4 regions of the Mesorhizobium sp. M0954 genome follow, and region 4 is predicted to be linked to each of the others. Evidence: predicted binding sites of a transcription regulator. Region 4 holds the regulator's gene; each other region holds the start of a gene.
What was found. Region 4 encodes LexA, which represses DNA repair genes until DNA is damaged. Its sites were predicted from a motif close to TGTTCNNNNTGTGTTCNG; they were not measured.
Positions count from the first base shown of each region.

Region 1: dinB (DNA polymerase IV) is a predicted target of LexA. The motif match lies at 1,911-1,928, and genes of this name have one in related genera.
Region 2: NKH93_RS04865 (PA0069 family radical SAM protein) is a predicted target of LexA. The motif match lies at 2,525-2,542, and genes of this name have one in related genera.
Region 3: NKH93_RS15845 (ATP-dependent helicase) is a predicted target of LexA. The motif match lies at 2,582-2,599, and genes of this name have one in related genera.

Region 1 is NZ_JAMYNR010000004.1:265,155-269,366, reverse strand. It holds gene NKH93_RS08050 (hypothetical protein) at 1-130, opposite strand, end outside; gene NKH93_RS08045 (hypothetical protein) at 302-670, shown strand; gene NKH93_RS08040 (GNAT family N-acetyltransferase) at 744-1,202, shown strand; gene ybiA (riboflavin biosynthesis intermediates N-glycosidase) at 1,301-1,849, shown strand; gene dinB (DNA polymerase IV) at 1,981-3,222, shown strand; gene NKH93_RS08025 (hypothetical protein) at 3,391-4,035, shown strand.
Region 2 is NZ_JAMYNR010000002.1:353,250-357,461, forward strand. It holds gene NKH93_RS04845 (4-(cytidine 5'-diphospho)-2-C-methyl-D-erythritol kinase) at 1-237, shown strand, start outside; gene moaB (molybdenum cofactor biosynthesis protein B) at 224-766, shown strand; gene NKH93_RS04855 (phytanoyl-CoA dioxygenase family protein) at 797-1,771, opposite strand; gene NKH93_RS04860 (glycosyltransferase) at 1,962-2,465, opposite strand; gene NKH93_RS04865 (PA0069 family radical SAM protein) at 2,617-3,771, shown strand; gene rnhB (ribonuclease HII) at 3,939-4,212, shown strand, end outside.
Region 3 is NZ_JAMYNR010000010.1:98,472-102,683, reverse strand. It holds gene NKH93_RS15855 (hypothetical protein) at 1-65, shown strand, start outside; gene NKH93_RS15850 (glucose/quinate/shikimate family membrane-bound PQQ-dependent dehydrogenase) at 76-2,388, opposite strand; gene NKH93_RS15845 (ATP-dependent helicase) at 2,641-4,212, shown strand, end outside.
Region 4 is NZ_JAMYNR010000012.1:185,445-189,656, reverse strand. It holds gene kynU (kynureninase) at 1-1,192, opposite strand, end outside; gene lexA (transcriptional repressor LexA) at 1,640-2,374, shown strand; gene NKH93_RS18620 (ComEC/Rec2 family competence protein) at 2,368-4,212, opposite strand, start outside.

The DNA of each region.
Region 1 (4,212 bases), on a different contig from region 4:
TCACCCCATGCCGCTTGAGCTCGGCCGGCTTCCACCACCTGTTGCGGCCGCAGTCGATGCATTCGACGGCAATCGAGACAACATCGGCGATCGTCGCTTCCTTGCCTGCCAATGCCATGGTTATCCCCATCGTTGTTCCTGCTTTGTTCGCAACATTATCGGTTTTTGGAGCGGAGTCGAGTCGGTTCCGCTTACATCAACGTGAAAGTTTAACTTGTTCACTTATTTGAGTTATGCTTATACGTGGTGAGGACCGGAATCGGCGCGAGCAACAGAACCGCGGCCGGCCGGCAGCAAGGGAATGACGATGGACCCAGCCCAGTTCGCCCATGCCTGCGGCTATAGCGGCGACAGCCCGGCCATGCTTGCCGCTTTCGCGGCCATCCGCCAGGACGGCATCCGCAAGGCACGCCAGGGTCATCGCCACCGCAAGGCGGCGATTGACCAGATGAAGCCGAGCCGCGCTCTGTTCCTGGCGGCGATCCGCCCGGCACAGTCGGCCGAGGAGGCACTCGAGGATGCCGCCCGCTTTCTGTCGATGTTCCGCAACATGCCGCACTGGCGACAGGAAAGGCGCGCCGCCGACCTCACCCGCGCCAGGCAGCAGCGCCTCTTCGCCCGCTTCTTCCGCCGCTACGGCCACCGCCTCTGGGCGCTCGAGGCCACCTGAAGGCGCGCGGGCCTCCCTTGCAAGTCAAAACGGATATTGCGATCGCCGACACCGCGCCGTATGTCTCCGCGCGATGAGCGAGATCGAATTCCGTCGCGCGCAGGCGCCCGACCTGCCGGCGATCGTTGCAATGCTTGCGGACGATGTGCTCGGCGCAGACCGGGAAGACCCGTCCACGCCGCTGGCGCCATCCTATCTCGATGCCTTCAGCGCAATCGATACCGATCCCAACCAGTTGCTGGCCGTGGCCGTCGGGGCCGGGCAAGTGGTCGGAACGCTGCAGCTCAGCTTCCTTCCAGGCATTTCGAGAAAAGGCGACTGGCGCGGCCAGATCGAAGGCGTTCGCGTCGTCCGGCAATGGCGCTCGCGCGGCGTCGGCAAGCTGATGATCGAATGGGCGATTGAAACCTGCCGTTCGCGCAATTGCAGCTTCGTCCAGCTCACCACGGACAAAGGTCGACGGGAGGCGCACGCTTTTTACGAGCGCCTCGGCTTCACCGCCAGTCATCTCGGCTACAAGATGGCGCTGTAGATCAGCATTTCATCGCATTCAGCGCCGACCGCTCATCTTCGCTACCCACTCTGGATGGAGCATTGACAAGCCGGCCTTTCGCCCTGCTCCATCCGCCCATGATTTACGACCGAACCTGGCTTGAGAAAACCTTTCGCGCAAAGCCCCGGCAGAAGTTCCTGTTCTTCTGGGGCCATCAGCCGTCTAAGGACGGCCGAATAAGCACGTCGTGCTTCAGCCAGTGGTGGCATGCGCCTTTTACCGTCGATGGCCTGAGCTATCCGACTGCCGAACACTGGATGATGGCCGAGAAGGCACGACTGTTCGGTGATGCTCCGACGGCAACACAAATCCTCAGGGCGGCGAGCCCCAAGCAGGCAAAGCAGCTTGGCCGCCAGGTGAGCGGCTTCGATGGCACCAAATGGGATGCAGACAAATATCGCATCGTGACTGAAGGGAGCTTTCAGAAGTTCCGTCAGAACGCGGCGCTGCGCGAATATCTGTTGTCGACGCATGACCGGGTGCTGGTCGAGGCGAGCCCTGTCGACCGGGTGTGGGGTATCGGCCTTGCGGCGGATGACGAGAGGGCGGTGAACCCGCTGCTGTGGCGCGGCGAGAACCTGTTGGGATTCGCGCTGATGCAGGCCCGCGATCGGCTGCGCGGCTGAACATTTGCCGCGCGCTCGTCATCTGCGGCCGCCTCCGCGCTGCTTGACAATCCACCCAAAATGTTCTCTCTATGTTCTCATCACAACTCGAGACAATGCGGCGTTCGAACCGCCGCGGGCGAACGGGCCGGATGGAAGCCAACATCCTCCACGCGGATCTGGATGCCTTCTATGCCTCGGTCGAACAGTTGCTCGACCCGGCCTTGCGCGGCAAGCCGATTGCCGTCGGCGGCGGCGTGGTGCTGGCCGCATCCTATGAAGCCAAGGCGTTCGGCGTGCGCGGCGGTATGCCGGGACGGCGGGCGCGGGAACTCTGCCCGCAACTCGTCTTCGTCGGCGGCCATTTCAAGGACTATCAGCGGCTGGGCGATGCGGCAATCAAGGTGCTCGGCGATTTCACGCCGGTGGTCGAGCGGATTTCGATCGACGAGGCCTTTGCCGACGTCGCCGGCTGCACCCATTTGTTCGGCTCGCCGGCCGAGATCGCCGGCAAGATCCGCCGCCGCGTGCGGGCCGAGCTCGGCCTGCCGATCTCGGTCGGCGTAGCCCGCACCAAGCATCTGGCCAAGATCGCCTCACAGGTCGCAAAACCGGACGGGCTGGTGGTGGTCGATCCGCGCCACGAGCTGGAATTCCTGCACCACCTGCCGGTCGAGCTGATGTGGGGCGTCGGCCCGGTCACCAGGCAGCGGCTGGCCGGCATCGGCGTCAACACCATCGGCGAGCTGGCGAAGACCAATGGTGGGGCGCTTGAGCGCCTGCTCGGGTCGGCGGCGGGAGAGAAACTCAACGCGCTGGCGTGGAACCGCGATCCGCGCAAGCTCGAGACGCAGCGCCGGGCGCGCTCGGCGGGTGCGCAGTCGGCGCTTGGCCGAAAACCGGCCGAGGAGCAGGTCTTCGTGCCGGCTTTGCTGCATCTGGCCGACAGGGTCGCCACAAGATTGCGGGCGAAATCCCGGCCCGGCCGTACAGTGACGGTTCGCGTCCGCTTTGCCGATTTGCGCTCGGTGACGCGCTCGATCACGCTCGACCAGCCGATATCGGCAACCGCCATGCTGGCCGAGATCGCCGAGGCGCTGGTGCGCAAGGTGCTCATCGACCATCCGCACGAAAAGACAATCTCGCTGCTGGCGATCGCCGTATCGCATCTGGAGCAGCATGCCGGCCTGCAACTGGAACTGCCGCTCGGGCTCGACGACGACCGCCGCCGCCCCGGCACCAGCAAGGGCGCGGCGCGCTGGACCGCGGACCGCGCCGTCGACAAGATCCGCGACCGCTTCGGCTGGGAGGCGGTGGGCTACGCCTCGGTCGCGCTCGGGCTACAGCGGTCGGTTCCCGACGCATTTCGCGAGCTGGCCGAGAAGGAACTGTGAGCCTCGATTACACTTTGGTTGCCAAGTCGCCGGAATGACGTTGAAGGCTGCGCCGTTGTGAATTTATCTTGGGACCAGTTCGTCGTGCACCGGTTTGGGTATCAACCAGACAGGGTAGCACCCGCTCGCAAATCCTTCCGCCCTCACTTCGAACGACAGGAGATCGGCATGGGACAGAACGCCGGATATTTCGCCCTCATCGTTGCCGGACTGGTGACCAATGCAACGACGCTGGCCAAGCCGCTCAACCCGGACCGGGCGATTCCATCCCTGGGCGATATCAACTCGCCGGTGGCCAGCCCGCTGTTCAAGCAGGTCAAGGCCGGGCCGCTGGAGATAAAGCTTGAGGAAACCACGCTTGCCGATGTCGAAAAAGCCTTCGGCGGAGCGATGCACGATGAAGGCGACGCCGGAGATTCACGCCACTGGCTTTGCTATGCCGGCCCCGACGCCGGCGGATCGCCGTCGATCTTCTGGTTCGTCTCCGGCGAGATGGGCGGCTCCGACCACGGTGTCCTGTCCGTCGCCCTGCAGCCGAACCCGGAAGGCAAGGTGCCGGAAGGATGCGCCGGCGCACCTGCCAGCCTGACAGCAATTGAACTCGATACGCCCGGCGTCGGAGCGCCGCTGAGCGACGTGGCCGCGAAATTTGGCGCCGCCAAGCCCGATCGTTACGGCCATTTCGGCTTCGCCGCCTCTTATCCTCCTTCGTCTCCCGACCAGAAGGACACCACGGTCACGCAGACGCTCACCTACACAGCCGGGAACGGCAGGATAACCGGCGTGGCGGTGACGCAAGTCACCACCAATTAGGGTGTCCCCGCTCGGTTGGCGAATGGTTCACGTGTGAATGATCTGCCGCGCCCGAGCCAGGCGGCCTGCTTGCTGGCCACCTCGTTATGCAGATTGGTTCTGATGTGCCGCCCGGGCCCGCCCTCCTCCTGCAAATGCGACATTCGAGGCGGCCCTGGTCGTCAGACCAAAAGCGTT
Region 2 (4,212 bases), on a different contig from region 4:
CTCGAGCCTGCGGCGCGCGCAATCCAGCCCGCCATCGGCAAGGCGCTTTCCGTGCTCAACAAGGCCGGAGCCGGTTTTGCCAGGATGTCCGGCTCCGGCGCCACCTGCTTCGGGCTGTTCGAGACCGGCAATGTGGCCAAGCGCGCGGCCGTCGATATCCGCGGCCGCCATCCAGACTGGTTTGTCGCGGCGACGCGAAGCGTGACATCGGAGGCTGACGCCCATGGCCAGGATTGACGAGAGCCGCCCCTTCGTTCCTGTGCGCATCGCGGTACTGACCGTTTCCGATACGCGCAGCCTCGCCGACGACAAATCCGGGCAAACGCTGGCCGACCGCATTGCCGAGGCCGGCCATGTCCTGGCCGCCCGCGACATCGTTACCGACGACCGCGACAAGATCCGCGACAGGGTCCTGGGCTGGTCGAAGGACGATGCGATCGATGTCGTCATCACCACCGGCGGCACCGGCTTCACCGGCCGCGACGTGACGCCGGAAGCGCTGGAGCCGATCTTCGAAAAGCGCATGGACGGCTTTTCCGAAGTGTTCCACCGCATCTCCTACGACAAGATCGGCACTTCGACGATCCAGAGCCGGGCAACCGGCGGCGTCGTCAATGCCACCTTCGTCTTCGTGCTGCCGGGCTCGCCCGGCGCCTGCAAGGACGCCTGGGACGGCATCTTGAAGCCGCAGCTCGACTACCGGCACATGCCCTGCAACTTCGTCGAGATCATGCCGCGGCTGGACGAGCATTTGCGGCGCGGCTGAGAACCGAGGTATCAGCCAAGCGACCTCGGTTTAGCGAATGACCGGCTCGCCGTGAAAACGCCGGCGCGACGGCGGCGAGACGCCGAAGCCGACCTCCATCATCAGCCGCGGCGTGCGCGTCGGCACGGTGCCCATATGGAAGCCGAACGGATCCTCGACAAAGCCGAGGCCGGCCGGCCCGGTCAGCGTGACCGGGCTCTGCTCGCCGTAGACGCCCAGCACCTCTTCCGCCGAATGGCCGACCAGCAGCGTCAGCTGATGCTTCAGGATGCGGCGGTTGTGGGAGCCGCGGACATAGACATGCGGCCCAGTGTCGGCGTCGACCGGCACCAGGTAGAAAAAGAATTTCAGCATGCGCCAGTCGTCGAGGTCGAAATGGTATTTGCCGAGCGAGGCCATGTTCTTGTCGGCGTCCGAGACGCCACCGGTCGGAAAGCTCCACCAGACGCGGGTGGTGATCAGCTTGGCCTGGCTGCCGAGATAGTGCGCTGCGATATCGAGAAGCAGCGGATCGCGCTGCACGGCGACCGCAGCGTTGCAGTCGAGGACCCGTTCGAAATAGTGACCGCTGAGCAGCGGTCGGCCGAAATGCTTTTCGGCATCGGCGTGTTTTTCGGGCAGGAATTCCAGCCGGCGGTCGAAATTGCCGAAGCATGGCGTGAGCTCGGCGAAGCGGGCGATCTCGTCATGGATGGCGGCCGGCAGCATCAGGCCCGAACAGAGCCCCTCGGTGCGCAGCGCGCCGACGACGGCATCGCGGTCAACGCCGGCGAACATCGTTTCACCGACATTGCGCGCCGGCGGAACGGGCTTTGCACCGCGCCAGTGCAGGCGCCGCGCCGGCATGGTGCGGGCCAGCATGAACATCGGCAGCCATGCCGGATTCTCGCGAAGGTCGGAAAGATAGGTCGGGATGCGGGCGGCGATGCGGCGCAGCATGCCGCCGTTTCGTGCGATCGCCTCGAGGCTTGCGGCGCCGGACTTGTCAGGGCTTGAAAGGGTCATCGGGGTCCTCAAAATATCGAGGGAACAGCATCGACGACAGTCGTCGTCACCGCTCCGGCACACCCCAAACCCATTCGCCCGTATCGCTGGAAATGGTAACCCCCGGCCAGATTTTGTGCAATGCACAATAAACGACGACCCGCCAGAAAATTTGTCTGGGCGGAGTTCCCGTAACCGGGACGGTAAGCCGTCACTTCCGCGGCGCGACCCAGATCTCGGCGTGGAGCCTCCTGGTCGCCAGGCCGCGGGCGATCGCTTCGGCGCTGCGGGCGTTCTTCGACAGCGCCGCGGCCTGACGCTTGCTGATCACCAGGCCTTCAGCGAGAGCGCGATTTCCGGCAAAGACGCGCGACAGGAACGGCGCGCGGCTGCCGCGTGCCCGCGAGAACCGCGCCGCCATGGTTTGCCTGGCTGTATGGGCGACGACCTCGTCGATCCAGCCCTCTCCCAGCCGCGCGCCCGGTTCCAGCAAAAGCAGCCAGTCGCCCTTGGCCTGCCTGATGCCGGCGGCGATGCCGCCGCTGACATAGTGGCAGCCGGCATGTTCGGCGACGCGGTGCGTCTGATCGGTCGAGCCGGTGTCGCAGACGAGAACGTCGCGCACCACGCCTTCGACCGCGCCGCCGATCAGCGAGGCGAGCGTGCGGGCAAGGCCCTCCTCGTCGTTCAGGGTTTCGATCAGGACGCTGAGCATGTTTAGCCGAATAGCGGAAAGCGGTGGGCAGCGCCAGTTTTTGCGGCGCACTGCGAGAAAGTTCTTGCTTTGTTCTCATCGATACGATAGGAATACATTCATGAGCAGAGCGATTCGACAGCGGGCGGACAGTCCCTGGGAAAGGGCCAAGATGGAACAGATCGTGCGTGCCGATATTGCAGCCTTCGGCGCTGGCAGGGCCGAAATGGCGAATGCGATGATCGAGCAGAGCGGCATGCGTGTCCGTCCGGACCGCAACCGCGGCAGGTCGGCGGGCATCAATCCGTCCGGCCGTTTCGAGCCGGTCAGCCGACACGTGTTTGACGATGGCTGGAATTCGCTGGAGGAGCTGCCGCCGTTCAGGACCGAGGTACAGGTCGAGAAGCCGCGCACCATCATCACGCGCAACGAATCGCCCGACATCTCCTTCGACCGCTCGATCAATCCCTATCGCGGCTGCGAACATGGCTGCGTCTATTGTTTCGCGCGGCCGACGCACAGCTTCATGGGCCTGTCGCCGGGGCTGGATTTCGAATCGAAGCTGTTTGCCAAGCCGGATGCGGCGCGGCTGCTCGACAAGGAATTGTCCAGGGATAATTACCAGCCGCGCACCATCGCCATCGGCACCAATACCGATCCTTATCAGCCGATCGAGAAGCAATACCGGATCATGCGCGAGATCCTCGAAGTGCTGGAGGCGCGCGGGCATCCGGTCGGCATTGTCACCAAATCGGCGCTGGTGACCCGCGATATCGACATTCTGTCACGCATGGCCGAACGCGGGCTGGCCAAGGTGGCATTGTCGGTGACGACATTGGACAGGATGCTGGCCAGAACGATGGAGCCGCGCGCGTCGACGCCGACCAAGCGGCTGGAGGCGATCAGGCAGCTTTCGGATGCCGGCATTCCGGCCTCGGTGATGGTCGCGCCGATCATCCCCGGACTGACCGACCCGGAAATGGAGCGCATCCTCGATTCGGCACAGGCAGCGGGGGCACGCGAGGCCGGCTATGTGCTGCTGCGCCTGCCGCTGGAGGTCGCGCCGATCTTCAAGGACTGGCTGCTGCGCCATTATCCCGATCGCTATCGCCACGTCATGTCGCTGATCCGTTCGATGCGCGACGGCAAGGACTACGATTCGGAATGGGGCAAGCGCATGAAGGGCTCCGGCCCCTATGCCTGGCAGATCGGCCGGCGCTTCGAGATAGCTGCCAAACGGCTCGGCCTCAACGCCGAGCGGCGCTCGCTGAGGACCGACCAGTTCGTCCCCGCCGCCAAGGCTACCGAGCAGCTGATGCTGCTGTGACAAAGCGTCTCGCGCCAGCCGCTTGAAGCGGCCGCAGCAGGCGAAAAATCCCGTCCGGCCTGTCCTGTCCCCGGGCTTGCAGACGGTAGCCCCCTCCTGGTCCGGTGCCCCGCCCGACCCGGAGGGGACTTGCGGAGAATCGGAGCCGATGCGAACCTCGCCGCACCATGGCTCGCCCGCGTTCCGATTCTCCGCTTCTCTTGGAAATCGTCGAGAAACCCGACTTCTCGTTCGAGACGAGGGCGATGGCCGAAGGCCTTTGGCCGGTGGCGGGGATGGACGAGGCCGGCCGCGGCCCGCTCGCCGGGCCGGTGGTGGCGGCAGCGGTGGTGCTCGATCCCGCCAACATCCCCGACGGCCTCGACGATTCCAAGCGGCTGACGCATTTGCAGCGTGAGGCGCTGTTCCTGAAAATCCTCGGCTCCGCGCTCGCCGTATCGA
Region 3 (4,212 bases), on a different contig from region 4:
GCCCGCAGCTGACCAGTGAGGTACTTGCATCGGTACCCGACCTGAAAGGGCATCTCGGGCTCTGAAGGAACTTCTCTATTTCGGCAGCGTATAGGCCATCACATAGTCGCCCGGCTTGGTACCGACCGAGCCGTGGCCGCCGGCAACGATGACGACCAACTGGCGTCCGTCGGCTACCGTGTAGGTCATCGGTGTCGACTGCCCGCCGGCCGGCAGCCGCGCCTGCCAGAGCTGTTTGCCGGTCGTCAGGTCATAGGCGCGCACATAGTCGTCGACCGCCGCACCGAGGAAGGCGACGCCGCCGGCAGTGATCATCGGCCCGCCAATGCCGGGCACGCCGACCTTGAACGGCAGCGGCAGCGGCGTCATGTCGTAGACGGTGCCGTTGCGATGCTTGTAGACGATCTTGCCGGTCCGAAGGTCGGCACCCGCCACATAGCCCCAGGGCGGCGCCTGGCAGGGAATGCCGAGCGGCGACAGGAACGGCTTCAATATCACTGCGTAAGGCGCACCGTCATTGCGGTTCAGGCCTTGTTCGCTGCCCTTGGTGTCACCGGGCGGCGGCACGTCGGCGCGCGGCACCAGCTTGGAGATGAACGCCAGGTATGTCGGCATGCCGAACATCACCTGCCGGACCGGATCGACTGCCACGCCGCCCCAGTTGAAGGTGCCGAAATTGCCGGGATAGATCAGTGAGCCTTGCAGCGACGGCGGCGTGTAGCGGCCCTCATAGCGCAACTTCCGGAGCTCGATCCGGCAGGCCAGCTGGTCGAACATGGTAATGCCCCACATGTCGGCACCGGTCAGCGGTTTCGGACTGAAGCTGAGATCCGAGACCGGCTGCGTCGGCGAGGTATGGTCGCCCTCGATCGCGCCGCCCGGTGCCGGCACTTCCTTGACCGGAACGATCGGCTCGCCGCTGCGCCGGTCGAGCACATAGAGGTCGCCCTGCTTGGTCGGCCCGACCAGCGCCGGCACCACGCCACTTTCCGTGGTGATGTCGACCAGCGTCGGCTGCGCCGGCACGTCCATGTCCCAGAGATCGTGGTGCACGGTCTGCCGCACCCAGCGCAATTGTCCGCTGTTGAGATCGAGCGCGGTGATCGACGAGGAGAATTTCTCGTCATTGGCGCTGCGCCCGGCGCCGAGCTGGTCCGGCGTCTTGTTGCCGAGCGGCACATAAAGCAGGCCGAGCTTCTCGTCGGCGCTTGCCGTCGACCACATGTTGGGCGAGTTGTTGGTGTAGGTCTGGTCCGGCGGCAGCGGCGTCGTCTGGTCCGGATTGCCGGAATCCCAATTCCACAACAGCGCGCCGGTGTCGGCATCGTAGGCACGGATGACCCCGGACGGCTCCTGCGTCGAATAATTGTCGTTGACCGCGCCGCCGACGATGATCTTGTTGGCGACGATCAGCGGCGCCGAGGTCGAATAATAATAGCCCGGCTTCGGATATGGCATGTTGGCGAGCAGGTTCAGCGTGCCGCCTTCGGCGAAAGTCGGGCAGACCTGGCCATTCGCCGCATCGAGCGCGATCAGCCGGGCGTCGGATGTCGGCAGGTAGATGCGTGTGGCACAGGGCTGGCCGGCGGCGACCTTGGCATCGGCATAATAGGACACGCCGCGGCAGGTCTGGTGCTGGCGGTCCTTGTTGAGCTTGACCTGCGGATCGAACCGCCATTTCTCCTTGCCGCTCGCGGCATCGATGGCGATGGCGAAATTATGCGGCGTGCAGATGTAGAGCGTGTCGGCGATTTTTAGCGGCGTCACCTGATAGGTCGTCTCGCCGATGTCGTCGGGCCCTTTCACGTCGCCGGTGCGGTAGGTCCAGGCCGGCTGCAGATTGGCAACGTTTTCAGCGGTGATCTGGTCGAGCGGCGAATAGCGCTGGCCATATTGCGTGCGACCGTAATAGTGCCATTCGCCAGCCGGCACGTTGCCGCCAAGATCGGCCGTCGGCGTCACCTTGTCGGTGTTGAGTTCACCCGCAATATCCTTTGGATCGGTCGTCATCGAATAGCCGGCGACGGCAAGCGATGCCAGCACGGCGAGGATAAGCGGCGCGCGTCCGTCGGGACCGGTAAGCCCGCGCCGCGCCCATGGCGTCAACAGCCATAGCGCGACAAGCACGATGATGCCGCCGCGCGGGCCGAGCTCCCACCAGTCGAAGCCAATCTCCCAGACCGCCCAGGCGAGCGTGCCGAGCACGATCGCCGCGTAGAGCCACAGCGCCGTGGATCTGCGCCTGTAGAGCAGCCAGGCCGCGACAAGGAAAGCTAGACCGACGATGACGTAGTACCAGCTGCCGCCCAGCGTCACGAGCCAGATGCCGCCGCCGCCAACCGCCAAGCCGATGAGGAAAAGGATCAGGGAGGTAATGACCACAGCCAAGACGGTGCTCCTTCGACTGGTGCGCTCCGCGACGCGTCCATGGGCAACCCGGCATTGCGCTCCTGCCCCCACGCAACTTTCTCCGGCCCGCTTCCCCTGTCAAGCAAGCTCGGCGTTTTACGGTGCCGACCCTCAGCAAGCCCGGCGTTTTGGTTAGCGGACCCATTCAGATTGTGAGTCTACCGACTGGACAGAGAACAAAACGGAGACACTTCTGGCCTTTCGCTGCCGAATCACTACATTCGGGGGGAGATGTCCGGCTTTTCGGAAGACATGCCCTTTTTTGACGAACCGAACGCGCGGCCCGCGGCCCCGTCGGGCATTGCCGCGCGCGCCATGGCTGCCCGCAGCAACCAGAACAACGCGCCCGATTATCTCAACGGCCTCAACCCCGAGCAGCGGCTGGCGGTGGAAACCACCGAAGGCCCGGTGCTGGTGCTGGCCGGCGCCGGCACCGGCAAAACGCGCGTCCTGACCACCCGCATCGCCCACATCCTTGCCACCGGCAAGGCTTTCCCCTCGCAGATCCTCGCCGTCACCTTCACCAACAAGGCGGCGCGCGAGATGAAGCAGCGCATCGGCCTGTTGATCGGTGAAGGCAATGTCGAGGGCATGCCGTGGCTCGGCACCTTCCACTCGATTGGAGTGAAGCTGCTGCGCAGACATGCCGAGCTGGCCGGGCTCAAATCCGACTTCACCATTCTCGACACGGATGATGTCGTGCGCCTGATCAAGCAGCTTATCCAGGCCGAAGGGCTGGACGACAAGCGCTGGCCGGCCAAGCAGTTCGCCCAGATGATCGACGGCTGGAAGAACAAGGGCCTTGGCCCCGCCGACATCCCCGAGGGCGATGCCCGTGCCTTCGCCAACGGCAAGGGCCGCGAGCTCTACAAGGCCTATCAGGAGCGGCTGAAAACGCTGAACGCTTGCGACTTCGGCGATCTCCTGTGCCATCCGATCCGCATCTTCCGCGCCAATCCGGACGTGCTGAAGGAATACCACAAGCGCTTCCGCTACATCCTCGTCGACGAATATCAGGACACCAACACCGCCCAGTACATGTGGCTGCGGCTGCTGGCACAGCGGCCGCAATCCTCCCCCCTTGAGGGGGAGGTGCCCGCGAAGCGGGCGGAGGGGGTTGCCGCAGAAGGCACCGCTAGAGCGTCGAGCACTGCCGCCGGTAGGTCAAGCACTGCCGCACGGACCCCACCCGACCGGGCTTCGCCCGGCCACCCTCCCCTCAAGGGGGAGGGAAGCCCGCGCCTGTCCACCGTAAATATCTGCTGCGTCGGCGACGACGACCAGTCGATCTATGGCTGGCGCGGCGCCGAGGTCGACAACATCCTGCGCTTCGACAAGGATTTTCCCGGCGCCACCATCATCCGGCTGGAGCGCAACTATCGCTCGACCGCGCACATCCTCGGCACCGCCTCCCACCTCATCGCCCACAATGAGGGCCGCTTCGGCAAGACGCTGTTCACCGAAAAGATCGCCGAGGACGACGAGAAGGTGCATGTCCACGCCGCCTGGGATTCCGAAGAGGAGGCCCGCGCCGTCGGCGAGACCATCGAGGCTTATCAGCGCCAGAAGCACAATCTCAACGACATGGCGATCCTCGTCCGCGCGTCCTTCCAGATGCGCGAATTCGAGGACCGCTTCGTCACGCTCGGCCTCAACTACCGCGTCATCGGCGGCCCGCGCTTCTACGAGCGCCTCGAAATCCGCGATGCGTTGGCCTTCTTCCGCGTCGTTGCGCAAGGCGCCGACGACCTCGCCTTCGAGCGCATCGTCAACGTGCCGAAGCGCGGCTTGGGCGAGGCCACC
Region 4 (4,212 bases):
GGATGTCCTCAAGCACTTTGACGGCCTGCCAGACATCGGCATAGCCAACATAGAGCGGGGTGAAGCCGAAGCGCATGGTCGATGGCGCGCCAAAATCGCCGATCACGCCACGTTCGATCAGCGCGCGCATGACCTGGTAGCCATGCTCATGCATGAATGAAATCTGGCTGCCGCGTTTTTCCCCATCGCGCGTGCTTTCGAGCGTGAGCCCGTAAGTGCCGCACTTTGCCTCGACAAGCTCGATGAACAGATCCGCCAGCGCGATGCTCTTCTTGCGCACCGCCGTCATGTCGACATCGTTCCAGATGTCGAGCGCGCCCTTCAGCGTGCGCATCGACAGGACCGGCTGCGTGCCGCACAGAAACCGGCGGATGCCGGTGCCGGCCGCATAGCCTGGCTCGAAGGCGAAGGGCCGTGCATGGCCCCACCAGCCGGTGAGCGGCTGCTGGATGTCGGAAAGATGCCGCTCAGCCGCATAGATGAAGGCAGGCGCGCCGGGGCCGCCATTCAGATATTTGTAGGTGCAGCCAACGGCAAAATCGGCGTTTGCCTTGTCGAGCTCGACTGGCATCGCGCCGGCGGTGTGGCAGAGATCCCAGACGATCATCGCCCCGGCTTCCTGAGCCCTGCGCGTCAGCGCCGGCATGTCGCGCAGTTCGCCCGACTTATAGTTGACGTGGTTGACCAGCACCACGGCGGTGCGTTCGTCGATCAGATCTTCGATGGTCGGCGCGTCGACCCCCGAGAGGCGCAGCAGCGTATCTTTTCGCGTCGAAACCACACCCTCGGCCATGTAGAGGTCCGTCGGAAAACTATCGCCCTCGGCGACGATGACCTGCCGCTCCGGTCGCATGGCCATGGCGGCGTGCAGCAGCTTGTAGATGTTGACCGATGTCGTGTCGCAGACCACTGTCTGGCCGGCCGCGGCACCGATCAGGCGCCCGAGCTGGTCGCCAAGTTCAAGCGGCATGTTGAACCAGCCGGCCGTGTTCCATGCGCGGATGAGATCATGCGACCATTCTTCGGTCGCGGCCTTGTGCAGTTCATCGAAAGCGGTACGTGAAGCAGCTCCTAGCGAATTGCCGTCGAGATAGATCACTCCTTGCGGCAACACAAAGCGGTCGCGCATCGCGCGCAGCGGATCCGCGGCATCCATCGCCTTTATGGCCACGAGATCGGGAATTCCTGTCATGATTTGTCTGCTCCCCCAAGATCCAACGCAACGCCGGACACGCATCGACTGTTCTTCCATTACCTGGTTGCGCGCAGCAAGGCTCCACCGGCGAGAAGCAGCCTGACCAGGCGGTGGAAACTGGGACTTAACCCGAGGTTGGCGTTTTGAGTTCGTTTCGTTCACGGTGCATCGACCAAACCGCACAGTCGATAAGGGTTCAATTCCGTGCCTTTTACCGACCGACGGCCGATGCCAGCGCCGCCTTCTAGGAGGCCAGAAGGGCGCAAACGAAAGCAGAATCAAGGCGATGAGGCTCGCGGCGGTGAAAATGCGGTACGCCGGTAGGGGACGTCGTTTGTTTCCCGAGCCTTAACGCATTCATTAAACTTTAAACAGTTGCGGAACACAACTGGAACAGATAGTGTTTGTTCTGGGTTTGTTTTTCTGATTCTGTTGGGGGTCGCTATGCTGACACGCAAACAACACGAACTGCTTATGTTCATCCACGAAAGGTTGAAGGAAAGCGGTATCCCGCCTTCATTCGACGAGATGAAGGAAGCGCTCGACCTGGCTTCCAAATCCGGAATCCACCGGCTGATTACGGCGCTGGAGGAGCGCGGCTTCATTCGCCGTTTGCCCAACCGGGCCCGTGCGCTGGAGGTGCTACGCCTGCCTGACTCGATCGCCCCCGGCCTCAATGCGGCACGCAAGTTCTCGCCGAGTGTCATCCAGGGCAGTCTTGGGCAAGGCGCCCCTCGGCAAGGCAAGCCGACATCGTCGCGCGTGCCCGCAGCCGGAAATGACGACGATGTCGTCGCCGCCGTTTCGATCCCGGTGATGGGCCGCATCGCTGCCGGTGTGCCGATCGACGCCATCCAGCACCAGACGCATTCGATTTCGGTGCCGCCGGATATGATCATGGGCGGCGAGCATTATGCGCTTGAGGTCAAAGGCGATTCGATGATCGAGGCCGGCATTTTCGACGGCGACACGGTGATCATCCGCAATGCCGATACGGCGAGCCCCGGTGAGATCGTGGTGGCACTGGTCGACGAGGAGGAAGCGACGCTGAAGCGGTTCCGCCGCAAGGGCGCCTCGATCGCCCTGGAAGCCGCCAATCCGGCCTACGAGACGCGCATCTTCGGACCAGACAGGGTCAAGGTGCAGGGCAAGCTCGTCGGACTGATCCGCCGCTACTGAGCTCCGCCCTTGGCGCCGGCTTTGGGGTTGTCGGCCCGGCGGTATGGCGGCAGGCCCCGTGCCGCGCGTGAAAATTTCCGCTGCACGTGCCAGGGCCGGTATGATTTTTCGACGGCGAAGCGGATCTCGGCGCGTGTTGCCGCTTGTGGATCGAAATAGACGGCGGCACTTCCCGCGCGCGCCAGTTGCCGTTTGGTGACGACGAGGACCAGCCGGTCGTAGTAGCAGGGGTTATGGGCGGTGGCGTCGTCGATGACGATCAAGCTGGCAAAGGCGCAGGCTGGCCGCGCAGTATCGCGGTCCTTGGCTTGCGCGATGATCGCGCCGGATGGATGCCTGGCAAGGCAGAGGCCGTCCGTGCAAATGAACGGCATGCCCGGCGGTAGGTCGGCCGGATCGGCAATGTCGAATTGCGGGTCGTTCTTTCCAGGTGTTTCCGGCGCGACGATAGCCTCTGATGTGAGCGCGCGTTTCCAGTTGTCGATGGTGAACTCATTCGGGCGTGCCCGGTTGACCGCGAGTTCACCGCTGCCGATCGGCAGCGCGACCAGCCGTGCGTCCTCCGAGACCAATACGTCGGGTATGCGTGTCTGCGTTGTCGTCAGCAAGCCGGCGAGCGCAAAAGGAAGTGCCGCCAGCCGCAACCACGTCGTCGCCATGCTGGCAATGACGAGGGCGATCGTCACCAGAAGGACGGATCTCAGCGAAATCAGCCCGACCGCATCGATCGGCGAGCGCTCCGAGATCCACCCGGACAGGGCGATCATCGCCGTCAGCCCCTTGCCCATGACATAGAGAAAAGGGCCATCCGCACCGAACGGCATCGCCAGCGCGCTGAGAACGGCGAAGGGCATGACGACCAGTGACACGATGGGCATGATGGCCAGATTGGCGAACAGGCTGAGCGGCGCCACGCGCTGGAAATGCCATATGGCGAAAAGCGCCGTGGCGCTCCCTGCAATGATCGAGGTCATCGCCAGACCGCACATGCCCAGCAGGACCTTTCGAGTGGCAAAGCGTAGCGGCGACTGCCGCGGCGGCGGCGTGGTGGCCCTGCCGGCGCGGTAATCGGACCAGCCTGCATAGGCGCCGACAAGGGCCGCCGTCGCGGCGAAGGACATCTGGAAACTCGGACCGACCACCTCGTGCGGCGACACCAGGATGACCGCGATGGCCGAGATCGCCAGGTTGCGCATGGTGAGCGCGGCCCGGTCGAACAGCACGGCGATAAGCATCACCGCCAGCATGATGAAGCTGCGTTCGGCCGCCACGACAATGCCGGAAAAGACGAGGTAGGCCGCAATCGAAAAAAGCGCGGCGGCCGCGGCATATTTCTTGACCGGCCGTCGCGATGAGAAATCGGGAAACAGCGCGAAGGCACCCCGCAGCAGCGCCATGATGGTGCCGGCGACCAACGCCATATGCAGCCCCGAGATGGAGATGATGTGGTAGATGCCGGTGCGCCGCATCGCTTCGTTGATCTCCTCGGGAATGCCGGCGCGCACGCCGACGATCAGCGCAGTAGCAATCTCGCCCTCGGCACCGCCGATGCGGCTGCGGATATGGTCGGCGATGGATTCACGCGCGTCTTCGATCGCGGAAGAAAGCTGCGCGGCAAGCGGCATGCTGTCCGACGACACGATTTTCGGATTGCCGAGAAAAAAGCCGCTGCCGCCGATACCGGCGAAATAGCTGTCGAAGGAGAAATCATAGCTGTCGGGCCGCACCGGGCCGGTCGGCGGCAGCAGCCGCACATAGCCGGTGATCTCGGAACCGGCGGTCAGCTCAGCCGGTATCTTCATCGCCGAAACGCGGACCCGTTCCGGCATGTAGCGCAG